Regions from separate parts of the Selenomonas sp. KH1T6 genome, predicted to be linked through region 2. Evidence: a T-box and tRNA genes for the amino acid it is inferred to sense, from the RefSeq annotation. Region 2 holds a T-box; the other holds one or more tRNA genes.
What was found. A T-box is a leader RNA that pairs with one kind of tRNA and senses whether it is charged. The one in region 2 lies ahead of BLW59_RS06365 (valine--tRNA ligase), so its partner is inferred to be a tRNA-Val.

Region 1: it has a tRNA-Val gene. The T-box ahead of BLW59_RS06365 (valine--tRNA ligase) is inferred to sense a tRNA for this amino acid. The anticodon was not compared.

What each region holds. Positions count from the first base shown of each region.
Region 1 covers NZ_FNWN01000053.1:4,646-11,271, forward strand. Annotated here, with positions in the region: gene BLW59_RS16235 (PAS domain-containing hybrid sensor histidine kinase/response regulator) at 1-1,887, shown strand, start outside; tRNA gene BLW59_RS16240 (tRNA-Val) at 1,930-2,006, opposite strand; tRNA gene BLW59_RS16245 (tRNA-Val) at 2,010-2,086, opposite strand; gene BLW59_RS16250 (hypothetical protein) at 2,611-3,036, shown strand; gene BLW59_RS16255 (BMP family ABC transporter substrate-binding protein) at 3,242-4,333, opposite strand; gene BLW59_RS16260 (hypothetical protein) at 4,503-5,015, shown strand; gene BLW59_RS16265 (S8 family serine peptidase) at 5,302-6,626, shown strand, end outside.
Region 2 covers NZ_FNWN01000007.1:7,324-13,949, forward strand. Annotated here, with positions in the region: gene BLW59_RS06345 (DUF6033 family protein) at 1-800, shown strand, start outside; gene BLW59_RS06350 (hypothetical protein) at 1,041-1,847, opposite strand; gene BLW59_RS06355 (hypothetical protein) at 1,866-2,270, opposite strand; gene BLW59_RS06360 (transcription repressor NadR) at 2,499-3,023, shown strand; T-box leader at 3,087-3,299, shown strand; gene BLW59_RS06365 (valine--tRNA ligase) at 3,355-6,033, shown strand; gene BLW59_RS06370 (hypothetical protein) at 6,103-6,626, shown strand, end outside.

The DNA of each region.
Region 1 (6,626 bases), on a different contig from region 2:
TCCATCGATGAGCAGATAGAAAAGAGCAGCGAGGGCATGGACTATGTGGAGTACCGCATTATCCGCCGGGACGGCAAGGTTCGCTGGGTAGACGACTACGGCCATTTTTCCAATACAAAGACCCACGGCGGCGTCTATTTCGTCTTCATATCAGACATCACGGAAAAAAGAGAGCGCGTCAAAGAGGAAGCCGAGGCCCGCATCAGACAGCAGCAGCTGGAGGAAAAAATCGCCCTGCAGGAAAGGCTGTTGGAGCAGAGCGAGGCCACCCGCCAGGCCCTCAAGGCGGCAGAGGAAGCCAACCGCGCCAAGACGAATTTCCTCTCCAACATGAGCCACGAAATACGCACCCCCATCACCGCCATCCTGGGCATGAACGAGCTGATACGCCGGGAGAGCCACGACAAGAACATCCTGGAGTACACCCACAATATCGGCGCAGCGGGCACCAGCCTCCTGAGCATCATCAACGACATCCTGGATTTCTCCAAGATCGAGGCGGGCCGCATGGAGCTCATCGAGGCAGAGTACGACACCCGCACCTTCATTTCAGATCTTGCCAATCTGGTGAAATTCCGCCTGGAGGAAAAGGGCCTGATTTTCCGGCTGGAAATCGACCCCAGCCTGCCCACCCGGCTTTTCGGTGACGAGCTGCGGCTGAAGCAGGTCATCACCAACCTGCTGACCAATGCCGCCAAGTACACAGAAAAGGGCACCGTGACCCTGAAAATGCAGGTGACCCATAAAAAAGGCCACGATGTATCCATCGAGGTGGCGGTGAAAGATACGGGCATCGGCATCAAAGACGAGGAACTTGGCAAGCTGTTCTCAGCCTTTGACCGGCTTGATGTCATCCGCACCCGCAGCATCGAGGGCACCGGGCTGGGCCTGGCCATCAGCTCCCGCATGCTGAAGCTCATGGGGGCCGACCTGCAGGTGCAGAGCACCTACGGCCAGGGCTCCGTCTTTTCCTTCACCGTGGGCCAGCAGATAGTGGACAGCACAGAGATAGGCGAATTCGACCTTGGCAGCACCCCCATCATCGGCGAGACAGTCAAGAAGCATCTCAGCTTCCTGGCCCCCACGGCCCGGGTGCTGCTGGTTGACGACACCCCCCTGAACCTGAAGGTGATAGTGGGGCTCCTGAAAAAGACCAAGCTCCTCACAGAGACAGCTGCCAGCGGCCGGGAGTGCATCGAGAAATTCGGCGCTGCGGACTACGACATCATCTTCCTGGACTACCGCATGCCGGAAATGGACGGCATCGAGACCCTGAAAAAGCTCTACGAGCTTTACCCGGAAAAAGCCAAAGCCACCCCCATCGTCTGCCTCACCGCCAGCGCCATCGCCGGTGACAGGGAGCGTATGCTGAAAGCAGGCTTTGACGACTATCTGCCCAAGCCCGTCAATATCCTGGACATGGAGCGCATGATGATACACTACCTGCCCAAAGAAAAGGTACAGCTGGTGACAGAGGAAGGGACAGCAACACCGCCCCCAGAGGAAACTTCGGATATCCTGCCCACTGCCCTTTTCGAGCTGGAAGCCATCGACCCCGTGTCCGGCATCGAATACTGCGGCAGCGAGGAGGACTACATGGAAACCCTCTCCATCTTCTCCGCCTCCATCGGCTCCAAGTCCAAGAAAATCGAAAAAGCCTGGCAGGAGCAGGACCTCAAGAACTACACCATCCTGGTGCACTCCCTGAAAAGCACCTCCCGCATCGTAGGCGCAAAATCCCTCTCAGACCTTGCCTTCCAGCTGGAAATGGCAGGCAAGGAAGCAAACAACAGCCTTATAGCAGAAAAGACCCCCGGGCTGCTGGAAATGTACAGAAGCCTGCAGGAGCCTTTGGAAGAGATTGTGGAGGCGTGGGAAGATAAATAAGGATACGAAAAAGGAGGCCTTGCGGCCTCCTGTATTTACAAATGGTGCTCGCCGAGGGATTCGAACCCCCGACCCCCTCCATGTGACGGAGATGCTCTAGCCAACTGAGCTAGGCGAGCAAATGGTGGGGTTAACAAGATTCGAACTTGTGACCTCCTCGATGTCAACGAGACACTCTAACCAACTGAGCTATAACCCCATTGCTGAACACAAGAAATATAATACACGGTTTCGATGGCAATGTCAAGAAAAAATTTTCATTTTCCTAAAAAGCGAAAAGCCGCAGGGTTAACTACTCCCCACGGCCTACACCATCTCGTTACTAGACTTTATGCCCTAATTATATGACTCGTTGCCACTTATGTCAACAAGTGTTATAATGTAAACAAAAGAAGCCTCCTGCTGCGAACAGGAGGCGGGCTACTGGTAAACGGTCAGCCCTCAACTCTTTTGTATAATCCAAAGATTAACCGCCAAAGTTTGCGAGACTACGGGCGGTTATTTCTTTCTGTTGTTGACGGCAAGGATAATCAGAAGAATCAGTAACAACTGAAGCGTCATGTTGTCCATACCATCACCTCCCATCTGCCGATCGACCACGCGCTTTGAACGCCAGCTTTGATGAGAGGACTAACCGCCTACCGTTTTTGTAGCTTAGAACTATTGTACTAAAATATTACTTCGCTGACAATCAAGAATTTCCATGGCTGATGAGGTGATAGTATGGCCGACCTTACCAAGCACGGTGCCAGACGCCTGAGGCGGCGCATCTCCACCAGCATGCCCAGCGATAAAGAATATCTGCACCGGGTCTTTAAATATGGCCTCCGTGAGGAAGATGTAGAAGGAGACCTGGCCGGCTTCCTCAGTGCCAAGAAGGTACAAAACGGCCCAAGGCACGAGTGTGTGATATATGCCCAAGCTATGCATATCTTCACCAAAGACCAACGTCTGGTGACGGTCTACCGTCTGCCAGCAAACCTGATTCCGGAAGCAGACAGGACAGGGGCGGAAAAGCACCGCAGAGTAAAGGCTGAGAGCAGTGAACGGAGGAAACAGAAGGAGCAATCGCATAGGGCGAAATATCTGGCCAAGAAAAGGAAGGCGTGGCTAGAAGATTATGAAACAGAGATAAACTTGCGTTTTTGAGCATATCAACTTCTACCTGACATCTGTTCCTCAGGTTTCACACACTTGCTTATAATATCACGTCATGGTTATATTATTTTTCTAACAGATAAATATTACAATCCAAATATGCAAAGGATATTAGGATATTGCATAAAGAAGCCTCCCGGAGTCGTTAACCGGGAGGCTATTTTCGTGTCTCCATGCACGCCTATGTCAGACAATCTCACTCATAGACGCTGACGCCCTCCACGTACCAGTCGAAGGCATTCAGCATCTCATCATCTGACATGGAGGCTCCTTCGGTGATGCGAAGGCTGCCCTTATTGTCCTTGATGGGCCCGTAAAATACATCAAAGCCACGTTTGCTGAATTTATCGGTGACGTCCCGCACCAGCGCAGCGGTGTCCGCAGACACCTGGGGAGAAAGGGGAGACAGCTTGACCATCCCTTCATCCTTGTAAGTCCAGACCTGCCTGCCGTGGAACTTGCCCTGCAGGCAGTCCATTATCTGCTCACGGTAATAAGGGCGCCAGTCCCATTCACAGGCCACCAGATATGTATTGGGAAACAGTTCCCGATTGTCCGTGTGATAGCCGATGGACCATATACCCCTGGCATCTGCCTCCTGATGGGGGGCCATGGAATTGGTGTGGACTGTCACCACATCAATGGGGAAAGCGTCCAGCAGTTTCCGGCAGGCCTCCAGGGCCGGTGCATCAGCCGTCCAGGACTTGCAATAGCTCACGTGCACCACAGCATCCGGTCGTACCCGCCTGACTCCCAGGGTGAAGGCATTGATGCCGCGAATCACCTGCGAATTTGGGAAAGCGGCAATATAGCCCAGTTCCCCTGTCTTGGTCTGCTTACCCGCCACAATGCCTGACAAATATCTTGCCTGATACATGCGCCCAAAGAACGAGGAATAATTGTCCTGATGATAAGTGCCCCCTGCGTGCAGGAAATAAATTTGCGGGTATTCATCAGCAGCCATTTTCATGGCCTTGCCATAGTCAAAGCTGCAGCCGATGATGATCCGGCATCCCTCTTTTTCAATCAGCTCCTTGATGTCATCATAGCAATCCCCGGGAGCATTCTCCTTGTAGATCATTTCCAGGTTCAGTTCATCCTTCAGGGACTCCAGGGCCTCATAATGGGATTGGCACCAGCTCCTGTCCTGGCACTCCCCGCTGATAAACACGCCGATTTTGGTAGTCCTGGCCATCACATCCTTATCCGTCTGGGACCTTTGAATGGTCAGAATCCCTCCCACGGCCACCAATAAGAAGATGAGTGCAATCAAAAATAACTTTTTCATAGCGCATCCCTTTTCCGCCCAGCTGTAAACCGACTACACCCATAACATTCTCCCCTCCCCCCTGAAGAATCCTTCTTTTCCTCCAAATTTTTCATAGCCACTTATGTCCACAGATGATATAATCTTCTCGTTGCAATCTACGCATATTGTTCGGAGGAGGAATAGTCTGATGAAAAGAATGTTTTTGTCCCTGGCGCTCCTGTTGCTGCTCTCTGCAGCCCCTGCTCAGGCAGCCCAGTGGATTCCCTGGCCTGCACCGGAAAATACCAACGGGGAGCAGGCGCGGTTCAACAGGTTCTTTGACAAGGAAACGGTGCGGATTCTCTACAAGGACGGAGATATCCAGAGCATTTACTTCTGGTGCAAGAACGTGCCTGTAAACGAGTCAAAGTTGGACCATTTCATCACTCTGAACTGCATCAATATCAACAAGAACGGCGCGGAGAATGCCAATGTGGCAGAATACTTCTCCCTGTTCACCATGCGGAGCAAGGACGGTCAGAGCCTGGCAGACAAGCATGAGAGCTGGACTTTCTTCGGTGAGAACAACGGCACCACCCTGAAGGGCATGGACGTGATCTTCGAGGAGCTGAAAGCCGACACCGATGAGGAGAGACTCACCCGGGTCATCAGCAGCCCTCTTGACGTGCAGAAAGAGACACTGCCTGAGAGCGTATTTTAATAAAAAAAATAAAGGGGACAGGCTTTTGCGGCCTGTCCCCCTATTTTTATGCTTCTATCATCCTCCAACTCCGGGGCCCCCTTCCAGGTTGTCCACCGTGCACCCAAAGGAAATTCAGCCCCTCCAGCAGGAGGCTTTACCAATGGCGTAGAATTCTTAGCTTTATGATAATTACGCCTGCATTGAAGATGCCATGGACCTCCGTCAGCCCCTCTGCGTAGAGGAAGGATCCATGAGGATGTATCTTTCAATAATGCAAATGCCTTTCCTACGAGGAGTGACAAAGATGAAAGGATCAAAAAAACTGGCAATTTTGGCAGCCCTCACCATGGGCTTTTTCTTCAATGGTCATGCCTGGGCAGCGGAGGCGGCGGATTTTCAGACACCGGAGTATTATGCAAGCTTCGGGCTTGATCTCTTGAATGCGGCTTCTGCCTATGCCAAGGGATATACAGGGAAAGGAGTAATTCTTGGTGTATGCGACCAGCCCGCAAACTTTCTGCATCCTGAGTTTGCCAACAAGGATTATGCTCAAATGATAAGAGATTCCTGGATGGAAGGCGGCCAGCCTGGGGTATATGATTGGAGCCAGCTGGATCATGGCACCCACGTAGCCGGTATCATAGCGGCAAACCGTGACGGCGTGGGCATGCAAGGCGTAGCTTATAACGCAGGTCTGGCCGGCAGTCCTGTTTGGTATAATTTTGGCGAACACGTCGGGGAGTATGCTGACCCGTTTACGCCCTTTTACGATCGGCAGGACATAAAAATTATCAATAATTCCTGGGGGAATAGTATTTACCTTGATGAACTTCTTAGCGGCGCAGTTGGGGAATTGGTGAAAGAATCCAGTAATTTAGATGAGTTTACTGAAAAACTTGCGGGATTTTTATATGCAGAGGATAGGGATATGAAGTATAATCGGGTCCAAGCTAACGGAACTGCGACAGGCAAGGGAAAACTGCTGATCTTTGCAGCAGCCAATTCTGGTCATCCCACCCCTGCAATAGAGGGACTCAGCAGTTGGTTTTATGATTCGGCTAAGAGAAGATTCATAAATGTCACTGCTCTGAACAATAATGCTGCGGGCTATACCAAGGGGATGTCCAGGCAGGAGAATGGGAGCATAAATGGCGATTGGTTAATGACATCTTTTTCCGATGGGGCAAAGTATGCGGAAGAGTATACCTTAGCGTCGCCGGGCAAGAACATTCTATCAGCCAATGCCAATTTTGCCACAACGGGAAGCAATTATATCACCAAGGCAGGCACCAGTATGGCTACGCCTTTTGTGACCGGGGCCGCAGGCCTGGTGGAAGAAGCCTTTCCCTACATGAACGCCAAGCAAATTGCAGATACGCTGCTTTCTACTGCGAACCAAAATATTACAACTAATCACAGCTATTTTGTGACGGAGCAGCAAGATACGGATGCAGCGGGCCAGTCCCATCTTAAGCTAAATCTCTTTTATTTTGACAGCCGCGTCCGTAGTGAAAAGGAAATTGAAGAGGACCTGTATACCTATTACAAAGACCATTATACTGAAGACAGGGAAAAATTTGTAGCGGAGTACTGGCCTTATTTTGCCCATGATGCCTATTACAATGTCCC
Region 2 (6,626 bases):
ACGGCGGTCTGCGCGGCTGGGGTATTTCTGAAAGCAACGATGGCAGCCAGCGCCATCAGTCGCACCTCAAACGCTCAGAGAAGAAGAACTGGTGGGAGGAAATGCTGGGTAAGCCAAAGCAGAAGAAAAAATCCTTGGCTAAGGTCAGGCAGGAACTATTGGAGAAGAGCAAGGAGCAAGTTGCCAAGGCGGACGAGGAGCCGAAGGGGCTGCTAGCGGCTTTGCAAAGGCAGGGGAGCGATGTCAGGGACAAGGTGGTGCAGAGTGCAAAAGCTGATAATAGCTCCGGTTTTGCCAACAAGGACGAATTGTATAAGTATTTGCAGGGAAACTATGACATCGTCAAGGGCGGCATGGCCAGCATCTCCGGCAAGTTCTTGCAGAAGTGTCTGACAGATGAAGAAAGCAGGAACAGATTGTTCGATATACTGAAAGCGGCAGGCGAAAGCTATGCCAAGCGCAAGGATGAGGTGGGCTTCCAGGGAATGCAGATTACCATTGACGAAAATGGGGAAGTGACATTGGAGTCCACCAAGAGCACCGTCTCCATAAACGAGGATAAACGCCGTCGCCAGATTGCAGCAGCCGCTACAAAGGAGGATATGCAATCTGTGATTGCCCTGCTGGAGGAAGATCTGCAGCAGGTGGAGGACGGACTGAAGCAGAATATGTGTGACGAGGCTGAGGTGGCGAAGGCAAAGAAGCTTTTAGAGCTGGCTAAAGAGCGTATGGCTAAGCTGCCGGACAGGGCACCCACGCCTGCGGAACAGAGCAATATGACAGTGAATATGCTCATTTGAAAATATTTTTCATTTAGGTATTGAAAATGATTATCATCTATGCTATATTATCTATAGGCTTTCGTTAAGCTCTCCTAAATACAATACACAGCCAAAAGGCGGCCGTACTGCTCATGCGGCCGTTTTTTGGTGTTTCGGGACGTAGGTGGGAGGGGACTTTTGGGGGAAGTAAGTCACAAAGTAAGTCACAGTCAAAAGAGCTGCCGCGCATCATGTGCGCAGCAGCTCCGCTTGCTCTGTTTACCGTCTGAACTCTATATCTGTGTAGTTGGGTTCCTCTGGTGACTGCCAGAACAGCACGCCCTCACGCATGGTAAAGGTGCTGCTTCCGTTCTGATAGATGATCTTATTCTTGCATGTGCCAGTCTCATCGCACACATAGTCAATGCGCTTGCCCCTGCCGTTGCAGAAAAGCTGGGCGCTGTAGCTGTCATAGGTACAGGGGAAGATCCAGCGCGAGCCTTCGGCAGCGCTGCTGGCCCACTGTATTTCTGCCAGGTAGCCGTTTCCCTCAGGCGTGATGGTCATACTGCACCTGCCGCAAGCCCATATGCCTGAATAGTCCTCCGGGTGCACTCCTGTGCCTGTATCGTGGCAGCCATTTTCCTGCCGGACAAAGTGCATGGCACCATCATGCCCGGAATACAAGTCAGTTTGCACCGGATATTCGCCATCTCTTTCGGCCCCCATCCACAGGGTGCCATCTTCTTCATAAAAATTGTACCAGCAGGATTTCGAGCCATCGGGGTGCTCATCCATGGATACCTTCACCGTCCCATGGCTTACGCCGCCGCCCCGATAGGCCAGCTCATAGGTGCCATCGGCATTTATGATAAGGGTGCGGGCATCAAGCACTCCTTCTTCCTGCCATTTGCCATAAATGCCCTGCAGGAAAGCCGAGTCGAGGCTTTGGGAATTGACCTCCTGCACAGAAGCGGGGACAGAAGGCGCATTCGCACCAGCTTCAGCCAGATTCCCGCCTAGCAGGCAGGTTGTGCCCAAGGCCAGGGCCAGGAGGAATTTTTTGCCTGAAAATGTCTTTTTCATCTTCTGCATTCCTTTCCCTTAGCCGGCAGCTTTTTCCCAATGGGTGTTGGTGTGGTAGCGATAACGATATTTCCCGTGATATTCAGGGATATCCGGATGCTGCACGTAGTAGGTGTACGCTATGTATTCGCCTGCGGGAACGTAAATGTCTTCCACATAATGGCGAATGCCATAATCAGACCACATCTCCTGTCCGTTGTCGGCAGTGAGCGTGAGGTCGAGATCCGTCCATTTGACGTAAGCTCCCTGATCCCCGGAGTTCTCAAAGTAACCGACAATCTCCGCCTCTCCCGCGGTGTGCAGATAGACATGTTCGATGGTGAATTTGATCTGTGGTTTTGCTTCTGCTCCCTGGGGAAGCGCGATGGCCCAGATTAGTGCCAGCGCCATCACAGCCAGGAGCCTTAAAGTGAGTGACTTCATAGAAAATACCTCCTTCTAAAATGTCACAATACTCACATAATATTTTTTCTATATATCTGCCTGAAATCCTGCTAAAGCTAAAAAAATATTTGGGGGAAATCTGGAATCATGCAGTGAGATGAGCGACAGGCTGACCTATCCAATACGGGCAGGTGAGCTTAGGGCTTGCCTGCCTGTTTGTATGTGTATATAATTTATGTAAATAACAGATTAGGCAGGGGATGGAATGTGACTACAGAGGAACGCAGGGCGGCGGTTTTGGCGCGGTTGAAGAACGCCAAGTCTCCTCTTTCCGGCACGAAGCTGGCGCGGGAATTTGGGGTTAGCCGCCAGATTATCGTGGGGGATATCAGCATCCTCCGGGCAGAGGGGGAGAAAATCTACGCCACGCCCAGAGGATATTTTGTACCCGAAAGTGAGGGGACAGAGGGGCTTCTGGTCAGCTTTATCTGCCGCCACAACAGGGACGAGATGGAGCAGGAACTGTTGGCCTTCGTGGATAACGGGGGCGAGGTGCTGGATGTGATTGTGGAGCATCCTGTCTATGGTCCCTTGAAGGCAGACTTGCTTCTTACCAGCAGGCGCGATGTGAAGAACTTCCTCACGAAGATGCAGAAGTGTGAGGCGGCTCCTATTTCCATAGTCACCGGAGGAATCCATGTGCACACGGTGAGAGTGCCGGACGAAGAGGCGCTGGAGGCCATCAAGGAAGAGCTGGAAAAGCTGGGAGTTTTGGAGGAGACAGGTGTGTGAGGTCCTAAAAATCATTGTCAAGGCGGGGATTTTGTGATAGAATCAATGCCATGTCAAATGAATAGCAAGGCGATGACGGAGAGGAGTAGGGCTCTCTTCGCACTATAGAGAGGAAACGGCTGGTGGAAGTTTCTGTGCGGCGGGCTTGAAGGTCGCTTCCGAGCTTCCGGGCTGAACTTTGAGTAAGTGCGGACGTATGGCTGCGTTAAGGCTTTGAGCCGGGGATTCCCCGGGAACATTGGTGGTACCACGAAAGTGCGCGCTTTCGTCCTTTGGGGCGGGGGCGCTTTTTTAGTTTGTGGCGGATAGTTCCGCGAGTAGGAGGATAAAGATGAGCGAAGTTTTGGAGCAGGAAAACAACATTCCCAAGGTTTATGACCCCCAGTCCTTTGAGAAGAAATGGTATCAGTTCTGGGAGGAGAATAAGTTCTTCCACGCTGAGGTGGACAAGAGCAAGAAGCCTTACAGCATGGTGATCCCGCCTCCGAATGTCACGGGCCAGCTGCACATGGGCCATGCCCTGGACAACACCCTGCAGGATATCCTTATCCGCTACCATCGCATGCAGGGCTTCAACACTGTTTGGATGCCTGGCTGCGACCATGCAGGCATTGCAACCCAGGCCAAGGTGGAGGGGGCGCTCCGTGAGGAGGGCCTGAGCCGCTATGACCTGGGGCGTGAGAAGTTCCTGGAGCGGGTCTGGGACTGGAAGGAAAAGTTTGGCAGCCGCATCATGTCCCAGCTGCGCTCCCTGGGTTCCTCCCTTGACTGGGACCGTGAGCGCTTCACCATGGACGAGGGCTGCTCCAGGGCTGTGCGTGAGGTCTTTGTAAGCCTTTACGAGAAGGGCCTTATCTATCAGGGTACCCGCATCACCAACTGGTGTCCCTCCTGCAACACCGCCATTTCCGATATCGAGGTGGAGCATGAGACGGAGAATGGCCACCTCTGGCACCTGCGCTATCAGGTAGAGGGCACGGAGGAATATGTGGAGATTGCCACCACCCGTCCCGAGACCATGTTCGGCGATACCGGCGTGGCTGTGCATCCCGAGGATGAGCGTTACAAGCACCTGATTGGCAAGACCTTGATCCTGCCCATCGTGAACCGCCGCATCCCCCTCTTTGCCGATGAATACGTGGACAAGGAGTTCGGTACCGGCGCCGTGAAGGTGACCCCTGCCCATGACCCCAACGACTTTGAGATGGGCCTGCGCCACAACCTGGAGCAGGTGAAGGTCATCGGCAATGACGGCCACATGCTGGAAGGTGCCGGCAAGTACAACGGTATGGACCGCTATGAGTGCCGCAAGGCTCTGGTGAAGGAGCTGGAGGAAACCGGCGTGCTGGTTTCCGTGGAGGAGCATGAGCATGCAGTAGGCCATTGCTCCCGCTGCCATTCCACCATCGAGCCCCTGGTTTCCAAGCAGTGGTTCGTGAAGATGGAGTCTCTGGCCAAGCCGGCAATCGAGGCTGTACGTGACGGCCGCATCGAGTTCGTGCCTGCCCGCTTCACGAAAATCTATGAGAACTGGCTGGAGAATATCCGTGATTGGTGCATTTCCCGCCAGCTTTGGTGGGGCCACCGCATTCCCGCCTGGTACTGTGCAGACTGCGGCAAGACCCATGTTTCCCGCACTGACCTTACGGAGTGTCCCCACTGCCACAGCAAGAATATCACCCAGGATGAGGATGTGCTGGACACCTGGTTCAGCTCCGGCCTCTGGCCCTTTGAGACCTTTGGCTGGCCGGAAGAAACCGAGGACTTGAAGCATTTCTATCCCACGGCAACCCTTGTCACGGGCTATGACATCATCTTCTTCTGGGTGGCACGCATGATCATGATGGGTCTGGAGTTCGGCAAGGACATTCCCTTCCGCCATGTGTTCATCCACGGTCTGGTGCGTGACAGCCAGGGCCGCAAGATGAGCAAGTCCCTGGGCAATGGCATTGATCCCATGGAGGTCATTGAGAAATACGGCGCCGATTCCCTGCGCTTCATGCTGATTACCGGCAATACCCCGGGCAATGATATGCGCTTCTACGATGAGCGTGTGGAATCTGCCCGCAACTTTGCCAACAAGCTTTGGAACGCTTCCCGTTACATGCTCATGAACTTGGAGGGCTTCGACAGGAGCTTCAAGCCTGAGGAGACTGACTACACCCTGGCTGACCGCTGGATTCTCTCCCGCTATGCCCGTACGGTCCGCGATGTGACGGAGAATCTGGACAAGTTTGAGCTGGGCGAAGCAGGCCGCATGATTTACGAGTTCATCTGGAGTGAGTTCTGTGACTGGTATATCGAGCTCACCAAGGCCCGCCTCTATGACAAGGAAAATGTCCGGGCCAGGAATACCGCCCTCTATGTGCTGAGTCATGTGCTTGAGGGCACCCTGCGCCTCCTGCATCCCTTCATGCCCTTCATTACCGAGGAAATCTGGCAGAAGGTGCCCCACAGCGATGAGCTGCAGAGCATCATGGTGGCCCAGTGGCCGGAAGGTGACGAAGCCTATATCAGTGGCGACATTGAAGACCGCATGACCGCCATCATGGAGACCATCAAGACTGTCCGCAATATGCGGGCAGAAGTAGGGGCTGCTCCCAGCAAGAAGAGCGAACTGATTCTCCTGGTGGGTGACGAGGCTTTGCGTGCTGTCTTTACGGAGAACCAGGCTTACCTTGACAAGCTGGCCTCCTCCGAGCCCATCACCATCCTGCCTGCCGGAGCTGAAAAGCCCGAGAACGCCATGGCAGGTGTGGTAAGCGGCGTGGAGATTTTCCTGCCGCTGAAGGGCCTGATTGATGTGGAGAAGGAAACCGCCCGTCTCCAGAAGGAACAGGAGAAACTGCAGAAGGAGATCAAGCGCCTTAGCGGCAAGCTGTCCAACCCGGGGTTCCTCTCCAAGGCTCCTGAGCAGGTAGTAGCAGGGGAGAAGGAAAAGCTCGCCGGCTATGAGGAAAAGATGAAGTCTGTGGAAGCACGTATCGCTGACCTGGCTAAGCTGAAGTAAAAAATGTTTAACAAAATCCCTCCTGATGTCGATAAACCGTAGAGGATTGTCGGCAAAGGAGGGATTTTTGTGTCCATGATAGGCAGGATAGGAGAGGAAAAGACAAACATTCTCCAAAGGGAAAATATTTACCAGAAAATGCAGAAGCCTGCCGGGGCAGTGGCGGAAAATATTTTCCAGCGGCTCCAGCAGGGTGATGGGGAAAACGATGGGGAGACTGTGGTAGGCAAGGCGGCCGAAGTGCAGATCAGCCAGGCAGGAAGGCGACTCTCGGAGGAAGCCCTTGACCCCTTGAGGAAAATGGGCCAGACGGACTTCATGACCGAGGGGGAGAAGAAACTGCAGGAACTCAATGATACCATTGCTGCCAGAGAGGATTACAAGAAACAGGCGGAAAAGCTCCAGGAACGCATAGATACGGACACCAGCCTTACGGCAGAGGAGAAAGCCCGCATGCAGGAAGAGGCGGACACCCTCAAGGAAAAGGGCATGAGCCCCGAGGATAAGATGCATGAGCTTTATGGCCGGAAACACGCCTTGCAGGAAAAGATGAAGTCCCCTGATTACACAGCGGAGGAACAGGACTTGATGCT